2 regions of the Gottfriedia acidiceleris genome follow, and region 2 is predicted to be linked to the other one. Evidence: predicted binding sites of a transcription regulator. Region 2 holds the regulator's gene; the other holds the start of a gene.

Region 1 (7,479 bases), 690 kb from region 2:
TGTGGAAATAATCTTTTTAAAGCTTCTTTCATTTCAGGTTTTACATTAATCTTAGGTCTTGCCGTTTTAGCAATTTGTTCTGCTTCTTCAATTGTAGATGCTTTACCTAACATTAATAATGTACCTACTGCAACAGTTCCAGTTCGGTTACTACCACCTTGGCAGTGGAAATATAAATTCTTTCCTTCGTTATATGCACTAATTACATGATCAATTGACTTCTTAATAGATTCATCTTGATTCTCTGCATCATCAACAATAGGACTATGCACACGATTATATTTTGATTCTACTTCTGGAGCTTCTGCTCTTAAATCATAGATAACATCAATTTTTTCATTCTTTAATAAATCTTCTACATCGTCTGCTCCACCTATATAAATGCGTTCTTTTAATAATTCGTGATAATTTTTAGACATAATTAATCCTCCAAATAATATCTAACTCTAAATATTGCTTTCTTAGCAACAACTACTTCCACCTTGAATCACTAATCCTGCATCTTCACCTTCACCTTGTAAATCAAGAGTTACATCACTTACTATTTCAATAATAGAAGGTGCAATTGCAACATTTAAACCATTAATTGTTTGTACTACATCAGCTGATTCAGCAGGCGCAAGTTCTACACCCCAACTTGGTCCGCAGCAACCTTCTCCATTAGATGCAAAACGTAAAGTATCTACATTATTTTGTTTCATAACATTTTCAATAAACATTTTTGCTTTATCTGTAATAATCATTATTTTCTCCCTCGTTTTCACTTATTTTATTGTTAATTTTTGTAGCTCTTCATACCCTTTGATTTCATGTTTTTGCCATGGGACAATCACACAATTATTAGAAGAATATTTTTGGACTTCTTTGATCCATTGTGCTTCTGAAGATGCTCTACCACTTAAGATTGGATCAATTGTTTTAGTCGCATATAGACTCTGATTGATTACCCACCATTTTGGTTGAATACTAGCACGTAATAAATCTTGTTTTAATCGGTTCGCTTCAAAAACAGGGGTTGCTTCTGCTAATGTCACAATAACTACCGTTGTTTCTTTTGGATTCCTCAATCTAGGTAATAAATTTTTTACAGATTCAGGTACGTCTCCTTGAGACCTTTGGATTTCTTGATGATAAGTTTGAGTAGCATCTAATAATAAAAGTGTATGTCCAGTAGGAGCTGTATCAATCACTATTATTTCATCATTAGCCTTTTCAACAATCTCTGCAAATTTTCGGAAGACAGCGATTTCCTCAGTACACGGAGAACGTAAATCTTCTTCTAAATAAGCTAATCCTTCTTCGTCTAACATCTCCATAGAGGAAGACAAAACTTCTTGTTTATAATTCTGAATTTCAAGTTTTGGATCAATTTTACTGACAGAAAGATTCGAATGTTGTTCATTTTCTTTCATGACATATTCTAAATGGGCTGCTGGATCTGTTGTTGTTAAATGGACTTTTTTTCCACGTTCTGCTAAAGCCACTGCAATGGCAGCTGCGATCGTAGTTTTTCCAACGCCACCTTTACCCATAGTAAACACAACACGTTGATCTTGTTGAATTAAATCATCAATTAATGTATTAAACACTTCATAAGAAATGTCCATATCATCCACTGGTTTCACTAAAGTGAATTGATTATAATGGAACATTTTACGCAGATTCTCTATTCCCGTAACATTAAATGGCATTAATGGAATTATATATTGAGGTAATTCTTTTAAATCATTCGGTATTTTTTCTAATGCTGATTGTTGTCGTTCATAAAAAGCGATTGAAATTTCGTCGTCTATAATTTTGTCACTTAGTAAACCATTTATCACTAGCAATTGATTAGAAATACCCAATTCTTTTAATTCTAAAGAAGCTCTAGCTGCCTCATTAAGAGGTGATTCATCTGGTCTTGTTACAAGAATTAGTATTGTTTGTTTTATATCAGATAAAGCTTGAACTGTTGCTTCATAAGATTTTTTCTTATCTGCAAGTCCAGCTAATGGTCCTAAACACGACGCTCCATGAGTACTTTCTTCTAAAAATCCATTCCAAGCAGTTGGCAATTGAAGTAAACGAAGTGTATGTCCTGTTGGTGCTGTATCAAAGATAATATGATCATATTGATCGATTAAATTTTTATTTGTTAGAAGCGAAGTGAATTCATCAAATGCAGCTATTTCAACTGTACAAGCTCCTGAAAGTTGCTCTTCCATTTGATTTACTAAAGCTTCAGGTAGTTTATCACGATACGGTCCAATGATTTTCTCTTTGTATTCAAGAGCTGCCGTTTCGGGGTCTAAATTTGCTACAAAAAGATTACTTACCGAAGGTACTTGTTTTGGTTTATTAGTTAATGTTATCCCAAAAACATCTTGTAAATTAGATGCAGGATCTGTACTAACAAGTAATATTTTTTTCCCTTGGTCAGCTAAAGCAATAGCAGTTGCACAAGCAGTTGATGTTTTTCCTACTCCGCCTTTTCCAGTAAAGAATAAAAATGGTGTTAAGTTTAGTTCAGCTAAATTAAACTGTTTCATTTCTGTCACTTCTTCCTAATTACTTTACATTTAAATTTAAGCGTACAACTTTTTTCTTTCCTAAATCTTCTAATGAAATGCCAGTTAGTTCAGCAAATTCTTCGTTACTTGGATAAACACTTTCTTTAAAAACTTTACCATCAACAAGTACCAGTGGTAATACATCTGCACCTTTTGATTGAAGTAAATCGTTTACCAGTTTATTTTCTGTAAACATCCCAGGCTCTGAAGCTAGGTTATAGCGTTTGATGTCCACTCCATTTTGTTGAAGGTTATGAACTGCCAAACTCATTCTAATTAAATCTGGATCGACACTTGGACCGCAAACACCAGTTGAACAACACATTGCTGGGTCAAATATTTCTATTTTTTTCATTTATGAAATCCTCCTATAAAAAATAGCCGAGAATATTCCTCGGCTATTTAGTTCAATAATTAATTACTCACCAGTTTCAGCGAACTTTTTAATACGATCACCAATTTGGTCACGTACGTTTTGGAATACTGTCCATTCTTGACCAGCTGGATCATCGAATCCCCAGTGCTCGCGTTTTACATGTGGTGGTGTTACTGGACATACATCGTTCGCATGACCGCAAAGTGTAACAACTAAATCTGCATTATTTAAGATTTCATTATCGATTATGTCAGAAGTTTGGTTGCGAATATCAATTCCTACTTCGTCCATAGCTTTAATAGCATTCGGATTTACACCATGCGCCTCAATCCCCGCAGATAAAACATTCCATTCGTTTCCTAAATATTTTTTACCCCACGCTTCTGCCATTTGGCTACGGCAAGAGTTACCTGTGCATAAAAAGTAGATTGTTTTCTTTTCCATAATAAGTTCCCTCTATTCTTGTATTATTTTATAAATATAAGTAGCAGCAATTGCACCCAATGTTGTTGCAATTAAGTAAATCCATAAAGTCGAAACATTTCCAGACACAATTGCAGGTGCTAATGATCGTGCTGGGTTCATCGAAGCACCAGTAATTGGTCCTCCAAACATTGCTTCTAATCCTACTGTTGCACCAATTGCTATGGCAGCGAATGATGTATTAGCTTTTTTATGAAGTGCAGATGAAAAGATTACCAATACTAACAAAAATGTTAATAAAAATTCTAAAATAAATGCTTGTTGTGAGCTACCACGCGGTAACGTAGCACCTAAATATGCTACATTTCCAAACAGATAACAGATCGTAAAACTTGCTAAAACAGCACCGATACATTGAACGAGGATATATTTTAGAGCAGTTTTGTTATCTATTTTCTTTAATAGTAAAAAACCAATAGTAACTGCTGGATTAAAATGTGCACCTGATATATGTCCAAATGCGAAAATCAATGCTGATACTACTAAGCCAAATGTTAATGCTACTCCTACATGTGTAAGGTCCCCAGTCAGCTTATTTATGACTATTGCTCCTGTTCCAGCTAATACTAAAAAGTACGTACCTAGAAACTCAGCAGTAAGCTGTTTTTTCATAAATATTTTTCTCCCTCTCCCCAAAACCTAAAAATAAAAATTAACAATAAAATTACTCACAACATTTTTGTCTAACAGGACTGTTTTTGATTAATTTTTCGATTAGTTCTGTTTGTGCTGGTGTGTGTTCTAGAATATTGTGAATCATTGAATAGAACACTGATTCTTTATTTAAAGAATAGTAAACCCATTGACCTTTTTTTGTTTCATTTAGAATTCCACCAACTTTTAATTTGCGTAAATGTTGACTAATAGCTGGTTGACTCATATCAAAAGCCTCTACAAATTCACACACACAACATTCCTGTTGATCTAAAATGGCAACAATTGATAATCGAGTTTTATCACTTAGTAATTTAAATATGTCAGATACATCTCCAATCGATATTGTTGAAGTCACCATATTTTATCCTCCTCTCCTCCAATATAACCATTCGCTTATATAACTATGTGCTTATATTAACAACAAAAAATTAATATATCAACATATTTGAGGTGAATTTACATTAACTTTACATGTTTAATTCCCATTTGTTATTCCTTACACCTCTCAGTAAACTAGAACAAGTATTCTGTTTTTATCACTTTTTCTAAAAAACCCCATAAAATATTACTACTAAAAGAACGTTTGTTTGTATATAATAAGAACATTAGTTCTTAAATATGAGGTGAAAACCATGTACGATTATTCAATGTTTCCGAATGACATAATATTTTTTATTGATATGAAGTCCTTTTTTGCTTCTGTTAGTTGTCGTTTATTAGGCTTAGATCCATTAAAAGTGAAACTTGCAGTAGTTGGAGATACATCTAGAGAAGGTTCTGTGGTATTGGCAGCTACTCCTGAAATGAAAAAATTGGGTATAGCAACTGGCAATCGTTTGTATGAAATACCTAGACAAAAAGATATCCATATTGTTAACCCTTCTATGGCTACGTATGTAAAAATTTCAAATCAAATTGCTGAATTACTTCTCACAAAATATGTTGCTCCTATCGATTACATGCAATATTCGATTGATGAAATGGCTCTTCAATTAAATGGCTATGATCGTATTCATAAAATGCCTCCGCTCGAATTGGCTTATACAATTCAACAGGATATTTTAAATACTTTTGGTATTTTTAGTTCAATTGGAATTTCGTGTAACCTTTTACTAGCAAAAATATGTATGGATATCGAAAGTAAGAAAGTTCCTAGCGGTATTGCGCAGTGGACATATGATGACGTGCAGACGAAAATGTGGAAAATAGAACCTCTCAGTAAGTTTTGGGGAATCGCAAAAAAGACGGAAGAAAAGCTTAACAGATTAGGGATTACAACAATTGGTGAATTAGCAAGATTTCCGAAAAAAATATTAATTCAAAGATTTGGTAATGTAATGGGAACTGAATTACATCTACATGCAAATGGTATTGACTATTCACGTATAGCTGAAATGAAGAACTTTAAACCTGCGGATAAATCGATTGGAAAGAGCCAAGTACTTTTAAGAGATTATAAATCGCATGAAATTCCTGTACTCATATTAGAGCAACTTGAAGAAGTTTGTTACCGATTAAGGAGTCTAAAAAACTTATGCAGAACGATTCATTTTGGAATTGGGTACAGTCAAGGCGGTGGATTTAGTCAAAGCATGACGATTGATCGCCCTACCGATTTAACGAAAGAATGGTACCAAGTTTGCTTAAAAATTCTGAATCAAAATTATACTAATGAAGCCGTAAGAACAATATCAATATCTCTTAAAAATTTCGTTTCTACGGAATACGAACAATTATCATTATTTACAAATGAAAACAATCGATTAAAAGATAAAAAACTTACTGCTGCAATGGATGGAATCCGTAGAAAGTACGGTAAAAACAGTATTCTAAGAGCTGTAAGCTACTTGGATTATAGTACGATTCGACATAATAATAAAAAGATTGGAGGTCATCTTGCATAATGAAACACAATCAGTTGGGAAGAACGATTAAAAAGTGGCAGCCATTCGCTTCAATACCGCAACAATTCAAGGGACTCGCTAATATTATTGAAGATCAACGAAAAATGCCTAAACCTATTTTAGAAGATGATGAGAAGGAACGAATTAATTTTATTTTAATAGAAGCTCTTGAATTAAATAATCAGATTGCCTTGAAACACTGGAATAAAGGCTATATTTACACAGAAGTAGGTCATATTCTCAAAGTAGATCACCTAACGGATACATTTCAGTTCATGGATAAGTATAATCAGAAGCAGTTATTTTCTTTCGACTCAATAGTTGATATTAAAATCCTCACGTGATAATTTCACAGCCATATATTCATGATTGTATGCTGTTCGATTGGCACCGAAGACATTTTACTGTTTACTATAAAGGTATAATAACACCGTGAAGCTCCTACTGCTTGTTCAATTAACATATGGGTAGTTGAACAAGCTATGATATTTTGGACAGTTTCGGCTACTTTGATATACGTATTTCTCTATGCTTATTTAATAGAAAGAATTATTTATACAAAAAAAGTACCCTATATGTAGACTTTTTTATAAGTGTCTACTATATAGGGGACATATTATAAAAGTAACCAGTTCTTTTTTTATTTATTTTTGCATGTTTTTCATCATTTTCATACAATCTTTTGCACTCATACCCATATCCATGCAATCTTTCATCATTTTCATGCAGTCTTCCGCACTCATACCCATAGCCATGCAGTCTTTCATCATTTTCATGCAATCTTTCTCACTCATGCCCATAGCCATACAGTCTTTCATCATTTTCACGCAATCGTCCGCACTCATACCCATAGCCATACAGTCTTTCATCATTTTCATGCAATCCTTCGCACTCATACCCATAGCCATGCAATCTTTCATCATTTTCATGCAATCTTCCGCACTGATACCCATAGCCATGCAGTCTTTCATCATTTTCATGCAATCTTTCTCACTCATACCCATAGCTTTCATCATTTCCATACAATCTTCCATACTCATTGTTTTCGACGCAGAAGTTGCAGTATTCACAGATTTCACTTCAGTTGGACTAGCTGCAAAAGCATTTCCCCCAAAAGCCATTAATGCAACAAGTGTTGAACCTACTATTATCTTTTTCATTATTTTCTCTCCTCAATTGTCTTATGTATAGATGAAAAAACAACCACCTACTACAACATTGTAGTAGGTGGTTGCTTTTTAGTCAATCAAATACTACATATCCGTAGTATTTGAAAGGAGATAAGTTCACAAAACTGACACACATCCTATTATGAAAGTAATAATTAGAATATGAATGGTGGTTCTCATCCACTCAAACGTAGAAATGGATGGACGTTTATATGTTCCCGTGAGAAGAACCTCTATCCTTGTATTCGTATCTTGAATAGAATGGTTCTGAAAGTGTACCGTTGCAAATGAAGAAGAAGGTACATTTGTCATTAATTTGTATAATGCTGATGCAACAG
Region 2 (7,479 bases):
TGCTATATAGTAACATTGAACCATGGCCTGCTGATAAAACAAATCGGTCTCTGTTAAACCATTTTGAATTTTTTGGGTTATGATTCATAAATTTTGCAAACAATGCATATGCCATTGGTGCAGCACCCATTGGCATTCCTGGGTGACCAGAATTAGATTTCTCGATTGCATCAATTGATAATGTACGAATCGTATTGATTGCTAACTGTTCAATATTATTAGACATAAATTTCGCTCCTTTAGCTTATTCATAGATATTATCATATAATTTACCATGATTTATTACAATAACTAACACTAAGTTTTGACAATTTTAACAAATTCTTTCCAAGAAATAGAAAAAAGCAGAATATTCTTCTGCTTTTTCTATTATTTTTAACAAAATATGAAATTTTATATTGTAAAAATGTTTTTAATGTAAGTTTTTTTTACGCATTGCTTTTTCATATTTTAACTTTGCAGGAGTAATATCATTCCCTTTTTCATCAACAATCTTAATTGAAGTCAATTCATCGACCATACGAGAGCGGAAATCTGCTAAATATTCTTTTCTTAATTGATCTTGTTCAACTTTCTCTTCAGGACTTAAACCTACTTCTTTTGACTTTTTTGATAATTCATTTATTCTATCTAAAGTTTTTTTAGTAACCAATAATAACCTCTCCTTTAATTGTATCTTATCTATTCATTGTTAGTTCCATCACTTTAATAATCAGACGATTAATTGTATGTTCTTTGCTAGAATGTCTGACGACGAGCTATCTTACCATTTGGGTAAAGAGCACCGCGCTTAGCAGGCATGCACCAAGAAAGTGATCGTTAGTCAGAGTCTAATATTCTATTCAATGTATCTCATCTTACAATAAATTGCATTAGCTTTCAATATCGGAGATTTCTTTCATATGTTCATTATACCTTCTATTAACAGTTGCCTTTGAAACGTTATATCCAAATCCTTTTAAGGTTGCAGCAATTTCTTCAAATGTTAGATCATTTTGACGTAATCTTACTATTTCGGAAATCGGTAATTCCAACTTATCTCTACCACCTGCGTTTAAACTACCTTCTAAGTTTTTTTGAGGCTTATACCCGTTTTCAACTGCCTTTTTCATACCTCTTTTTATTTTCATATTATGAATTTTCCGTTGATATTCCTCTACAATACTTAAAATTTCTAAAACCATTTCATCACTTTCACTTAATTGAAATTGTCCATTTTGTGAAGAGGTAAATAATCTTATTCCTTCCCTTTTTAAAAAATGTAATAAAGCGATTCTTGCATGACCTCTTCCTAATCTTGTTTCATCTTGTATTAACAAAGCATCAACCTGATGCTCTTTTATAATTTGGAATAGCTGAAATAGCCCTTCTCTTTCTACTTCATACCCACTAGCCTGTTCGCCTATTGTTTCTAGAATACACATTCCCATCCGCTCACCTAATTCGGTTAGTTCACTTATTTGTCTATGCAATGATGTTTCTTGTGAATCCTTTGCTGTACTTACTCTCGCGTAAATTATTGCATTCATTAACTGTTCCCTCCATACGAACACGAAAACTACTTTAATTAAAAATAGAACTAACGTTTGTATATCTTATCCTATCATGATATAATGAAAAAAATAAAGAGGAACGTATTATCTACTTTATAGGCAAGGGGGAAATTCGAATGAACAAACTATCGAAAAGGCAAGCAGAAATTTTAGCTTATATTAAAGATGAAGTAAAAATTAAAGGTTATCCACCTTCAGTTCGAGAGATTGCTGAGGCTGTTGGTTTAGCTTCAAGCTCTACAGTACATGGTCATTTAGAGAGACTAGAACAAAAAGGCTATATTCGAAGAGACCCTACGAAACCGCGTGCAATCGAGATTCTTGGAGATACAGCAACTGTTGTGAATGAAGTACAAGCATCATACAGTGAAATCTATAACGATATTATTAACATTCCAGTAATCGGTAAAGTAACTGCAGGTATTCCAATTACTGCAGTTGAAAATGTAGAAGAATATTTCCCTTTACCGACATCTGTCGCTCCATCTAACGAACAAGTTTTTATGTTACGAGTTGAAGGAGATAGTATGATCAATGCTGGTATTTTGAATGGCGATCTTGTCATCGTTAAAAAACAATTCACTGCTGAAAATGGCGAAATTGTTGTTGCCATGACTGAAGATAGTGAAGCTACTGTAAAGCGCTTTTATAAAGAAAGCGACCATTTTAGACTTCAACCTGAAAATGATGCCCTGTTTCCTATTTTATTAAAACAAGTATCAATTTTAGGAAAAGTAATAGGAGTTTATCGTACATATCATTAAACCTTTTAAAAGCAATGACATCTTTATGTGATTGCTTTTTGTTTTTCATAAGTATAGACAAGCAAAATAATCTAAACTGACTTATCATTAAAGGAGTTTTTTTAGTGAGTAAACTTGAGTGGAGAAAAAGCTTAAAAGAAATTTATTTACCAAAAAGTAAGCCTAGTAAAATTAAAATACCAACCTTTAAATATATAACGATTGAAGGCAAAGGTAATCCAAATAATGAATTATTTAAAGAAAATGTCGAAGCGCTTTATTCTTTAGCATATGCCATTAAAATGTTACCCAAAAAAGGTATAGTTCCAGAAGGATACTTTGATTACACTGTCTTCCCTCTTGAAGGTGTTTGGGATTTAGATGAAGAAGGTCGAAAACTTGACTACTTAAATAAAGAACATTTTCTATATAAATTAATGATACGACAACCCGACTTTGTTACAGAAGATTTAACGTACATCATTTTAGATCAACTTAAACAAAAAAAGAAAAATCCACTGCTAGCAAACGTAAAACTAGAATCGATTACTGAAGGTTTATGTGTTCAAGCCATGCACATCGGAAGCTATGATGACGAGCCAAGAACTTTTAAATTAATGGAAGAATTCTGTATGGTGAATCATCTACAAAGAGTTCAAAAAACACATAAAGAAATTTACATTTCTGATGCAAGAAAAACTCAACCTGAAAAATTGAAAACCGTTTTAAGATTTCAAGTGGAAGAACGATAATAAATTAAAAGAGCTTGGAAGTTCCAAGCTCTAGACTTACTATTCGTTAGTTGGAATAGATCACTTCTAAATTAATCACTTTATCATTCACTATAACTCTCAAAATTCTTCTCTAAATCATCTCTAAACGCAATAGCTAAATAATTATCAATTATATTTCTAGTAATAGGTGATTGAAATACTTGACTCTTATATGCTCCACCATCATATTCAATTATATCAATCTTATTTTCGACCTGTTCATTTTGCACCTCGTCAAAATATTTAATACTAACTACTACCCCAGCGTCATCAATCGTAATTAATAACTCTCTTTGATTTAATAAGACCTCAATAACACTATCTTTATCAATCATAATATCAAACTCACCATTGGAAACTTCAATTTCCTTTTTTAAAGACTCTTTTAAGTCAACAAAATATGATTCGAATTTCTCACACATCTTACTGTATGCCATATTTTCTGAAACAGTTTCTTTATATATTGCTTTTGTTTTTAAGATGAATTCCCTTTTAAAATCCATATTTCCACTCCTTGTAGTGATATAATTGGAGCATTTATATATTATTACTATTCATCATGTACTGAAAAATAGAATAACAGGAAGAATGTATTTAAAATTTTTTTATACTAATTAGTCTAAAGTAACAAATCGATCATTGCATCAGGACTTTTTACACATTTTTTTAAATTATGTGAATAATAGTAAACCTTTTCAATTTAACGATGAAAAGATAGGATTATTTCAAACTACGTATGAGAAACTGTTGGGAATAATTTTATATAGTATTTAAGATGGGTATTGGAAAGTGGCTAATAATTGGGGTAATAAAATATTTTTATTCTTCATCAAAAAATAAATCACCAAAAATATCGTTTAATCTATTAATTTAACATAAATAAATTCAGGATCTCCTTCATCTAAATTATCGATAAATCCACTTTCAATATATCCTAGAGATTGAAATACTTTTTGCATTGGGATATTAGATTTGTTAGTAGATGAAAATAATTTCTTTTCTGAAAAAGCTTCAACATATTTCATGAGATTTTGAGCTATACCAATCCTCCTAGTTTTTGGTGAAACAATTATTAAATCAATAAATAAATGGCCAAAGAAAAATTTATGATAAATCATGAAACCTACTATCCTTTTATTCATTTCATAAACAATGCATCGATTTTCTACGATTGATCGTTTAATTTGATGTTCTCTAATTCGACTTTATATAATTTGAGAATCTAGAATTACGATTGATTCACAATCATTCATTTCCGCATTTCTAATTTCCACTTTCGTTCTCCTTTCCTAGATCGTTATTGTTAACTTTTCTATAAAATTCTTTCAATCCCTTTATGTAGTAGGTTTAAATTAAAAAACCTGTATTTAAAATCATACAGGTCATTTTATAAATGATTAAATACCTTATAGATTTGTTGGATTGAAAAGTTTCTCCCATGTTTTTACCCCAACAATTCCATCAACTACTAAATCATTTTTTCTTTGAAATTCTTTCACTGCTTTTTCGGTTAAAATCCCGAAAATCCCATCCACTTTAACACCTATTTTTTCCTGAATTTTCTTTACTTGCTCTCCCCTTGATCCTTTTTTTAAGATCCCTTTATAAGGATGTAATTCAATTTGAATAATCCTTTTATATAATCCATTTTTAATATTTGCATTATTAACCGAGATGAGCACATCTGCATAATTAGGGGCTACTGCCCAACCTGCATCAGCAATCGCTTGAAATTGTTCATTAGCAGTTTTGTATGTTTTGACTTTACTGTACAGTGGATTATTTAAAATAAAATCAACATAGCCCTGAACAGGATCATTATATTTTATATAATATCCACCCTCATTTTTAGGTCTAGCTGTTCCTCTACTACTAAGAGGTAAGCCTGGATACCATGTTTGACCTGCGATATTGTTATTTTTCTTAAAATTTTTTGACGTAAAATGTGCTGTTTCTACTTGCCATTGAGTATAAATTACTTCGGTTAACCAGCCAATCTTTTTTGAAACCTCTTGAGCAGATTGAAAATATTTAATTGTATTAGACACTATTAGACTAACCCTCTCCTTAAAGTGCTTGTCCTATAGAGTATTCATTTGCTCCAACCTTGGTACTAAGGAAATAGTAGAATAAGTAATAGAAACTTACTATTTTTTTATTTAAATTTCATATTTCTATTACTCCTCTTGTATTTAACAACTATTAAACTTTCTTCATACTATGGTTAAAAACTGGAGCTGATAAAATGACTAATTGGATCTACATTTCTACATCAAACCGCCAGCTAAAACTTTTCGATGGAAACAATCTGCTTAAAACTTACCCAATCGGTGTTGGAAAAATGCTTACACCTACTCCTACAGGAACCTATACAATTATTAATAAAGATCCAAATCCTGGTGGACCTTTTGGGGTACTATGGATGGGACTATCCGCTCCACATTACGGAATTCATGGAACTGATAATCCATCAACAATTGGTCACTTTGTTTCACATGGTTGTATTCGAATGTATAATAAGGATGTTCTTGAATTATCCTCAATGGTTCCAATTGGTACAGGTGTCGTTATTCATCAATAGATGTAAAAACCTACGAGATGGATTTTCATAGCTTAATAGGTACTTCTATGTAAAAAATTTTACATTCCCATAATGCTGCTTTATGGCTTGAATAGTAGAACTTAGAAGAACATTTAAAAACCCTTACTTTACTATAAAGGGGTTTGGAAAATGAATTGAAAATCTTATAATTCTTAATATTTATTCCCAGACTTTTTGTATATTTAAGAAATAATCTTGTTCACCTAGAAACGAAGTAATTTATACTCTGCCATTAGCAACTATCTATACTAAAGGGCTATAAAAAATAAATCATCATATTAAACCTATGAACTTATACGTAAATGGGGAATAGGAAATACAAGGCTTCCCTTTCGATTTTTTAGTGTTCCAGAAATTTCAGTTTTTACTTTAAAGAATAACTGATAAAACCCGCAAGGAAATATGAATTCCTTGCGGGTACATAAAAATAATCCTTTATCAACAAAGTTAACAAAAATTGCTTTCTTATTTATTCTTATCTACAACTTATACATAATAGCTTAATTAGAGAGGATAATATAAAAAATAGAAGTTTCTATTAGAGGTGCTTATGGAAGAAACAAAATCACTGAACGCATCTGAAAATATAACTAGTCTTATCTGGAGATTATCAATAGGTTCTACATTAGCATGGGAAATCTCAAAATTTTTTGGTTCCTCACACCCCTACTTAGGTCCAGTTTCTCTTATACTTACTGTTCAATCGACAATTGACAAAACAATTAGTTTATCAATCAATCGTGTAATTGGAACAATGATTGGAATTGGTATTACTGTAATAATTGCCAGTTATCTGAAAGTCACTGGATGGAACTTAGGACTTTTAATTTTAATTGGTACATATATTGCTAAATATTTAAAATTAGACAAAAAAGTACTTCACCAAGTCGCCCTCACAATTCTATTTGTCTTTGCATTTGAACAACAATCAAAGGATTATGCGATGGATCGAATGAGGGATACGCTTATAGGTGTTTTGACCGCTGGATTAATACAGTTCGTTTGGTCTAAATTCATATCAAGAAAAAAGATCTGAAATAGTACAAATACTAAGCTGATTTGTTCATTTTTTAGTTTTTAAGAGGATTAATTTAGAATGATACTCAATTCAATCCTTTTAATCTTTAGGTTTTTCATAACGATGCTGTACAACAAAACATCAGTCTTACATGTTCTCACTATTGAAACTACAATTGATTTGCTTCCTTCATTTAAACCCACGATGGCAGTTCTTATAAACTTTTCGTGAAATTTAATCATATTGAAATAAGTGAGCAGCAATAGACTACTTTCTACTTTTAATTTTATTTGAATATCTATTTATTAAATTGATTACAAAATTACATACTTGTTGTATTTAAACATTTTAGTTTCTTTTCAAATTTTTACGGTTATTTTCTTTATAATCACAGAAAATAGTAGAGCATAGTAATTAATGGAAAAGGAGATTTACCGATGAAGCTTTGGATTACTTCTATTTTCTCTATATTAGTAGCTCTATCTATCACCTGCTCTTCAGCATTTGCTGAGCCTAATCATAAGCTTGCTATAGTGATTGATGATTTTGGTAATAACATGAAAGGAACGGAGCAAATGCTTTCACTACCGATCCCATTAACAGTTGCAGTAATGCCTTTTTTACCTTCTACTAAAAAGGATGCAACTGTAGCTCACTCTAAGGGCTATGAAGTAATCGTTCATTTACCAATGGAACCAAGGAAAGGGAAAGAAAGTTGGTTAGGCCCAAATGCGATTAAGACCAACTTAAGTGATGACGAAATTCGAAGAAGAGTTCTAGCAGCTATTGA

What was found. The regulator LexA, encoded in region 2, represses DNA repair genes until DNA is damaged. The targets are predictions, from matches to a motif close to CGAACATATGTTCG.
Region 1: a site for LexA is predicted at 4,645-4,658, ahead of MY490_RS10040 (Y-family DNA polymerase). Genes of this name have one in related genera too.

The regions. Positions count from the first base shown of each region.
Region 1 is NZ_CP096034.1:2,064,518-2,071,996, reverse strand. Features, by position in the region: gene MY490_RS10075 (protein-tyrosine phosphatase family protein) at 1-419, opposite strand, end outside; gene MY490_RS10070 (adhesin) at 462-743, opposite strand; gene arsA (arsenical pump-driving ATPase) at 765-2,531, opposite strand; gene arsD (arsenite efflux transporter metallochaperone ArsD) at 2,551-2,907, opposite strand; gene arsC (arsenate reductase (thioredoxin)) at 2,971-3,375, opposite strand; gene MY490_RS10050 (MIP/aquaporin family protein) at 3,385-4,023, opposite strand; gene MY490_RS10045 (ArsR/SmtB family transcription factor) at 4,076-4,426, opposite strand; gene MY490_RS10040 (Y-family DNA polymerase) at 4,701-5,972, shown strand; gene MY490_RS10035 (YolD-like family protein) at 5,972-6,316, shown strand; gene MY490_RS10030 (hypothetical protein) at 6,617-7,132, opposite strand; gene MY490_RS10025 (M56 family metallopeptidase) at 7,259-7,479, opposite strand, start outside.
Region 2 is NZ_CP096034.1:2,758,778-2,766,256, forward strand. Features, by position in the region: gene tkt (transketolase) at 1-226, opposite strand, end outside; gene MY490_RS13140 (DUF896 domain-containing protein) at 413-652, opposite strand; gene MY490_RS13145 (YneB family resolvase-like protein) at 873-1,529, opposite strand; gene lexA (transcriptional repressor LexA) at 1,670-2,317, shown strand; gene MY490_RS13155 (GyrI-like domain-containing protein) at 2,422-3,048, shown strand; gene MY490_RS13160 (hypothetical protein) at 3,132-3,572, opposite strand; gene MY490_RS13165 (GNAT family N-acetyltransferase) at 3,927-4,211, opposite strand; gene MY490_RS13170 (glucosaminidase domain-containing protein) at 4,476-5,117, opposite strand; gene MY490_RS13175 (L,D-transpeptidase) at 5,315-5,650, shown strand; gene MY490_RS13180 (FUSC family protein) at 6,222-6,707, shown strand; gene MY490_RS13185 (divergent polysaccharide deacetylase family protein) at 7,127-7,479, shown strand, end outside.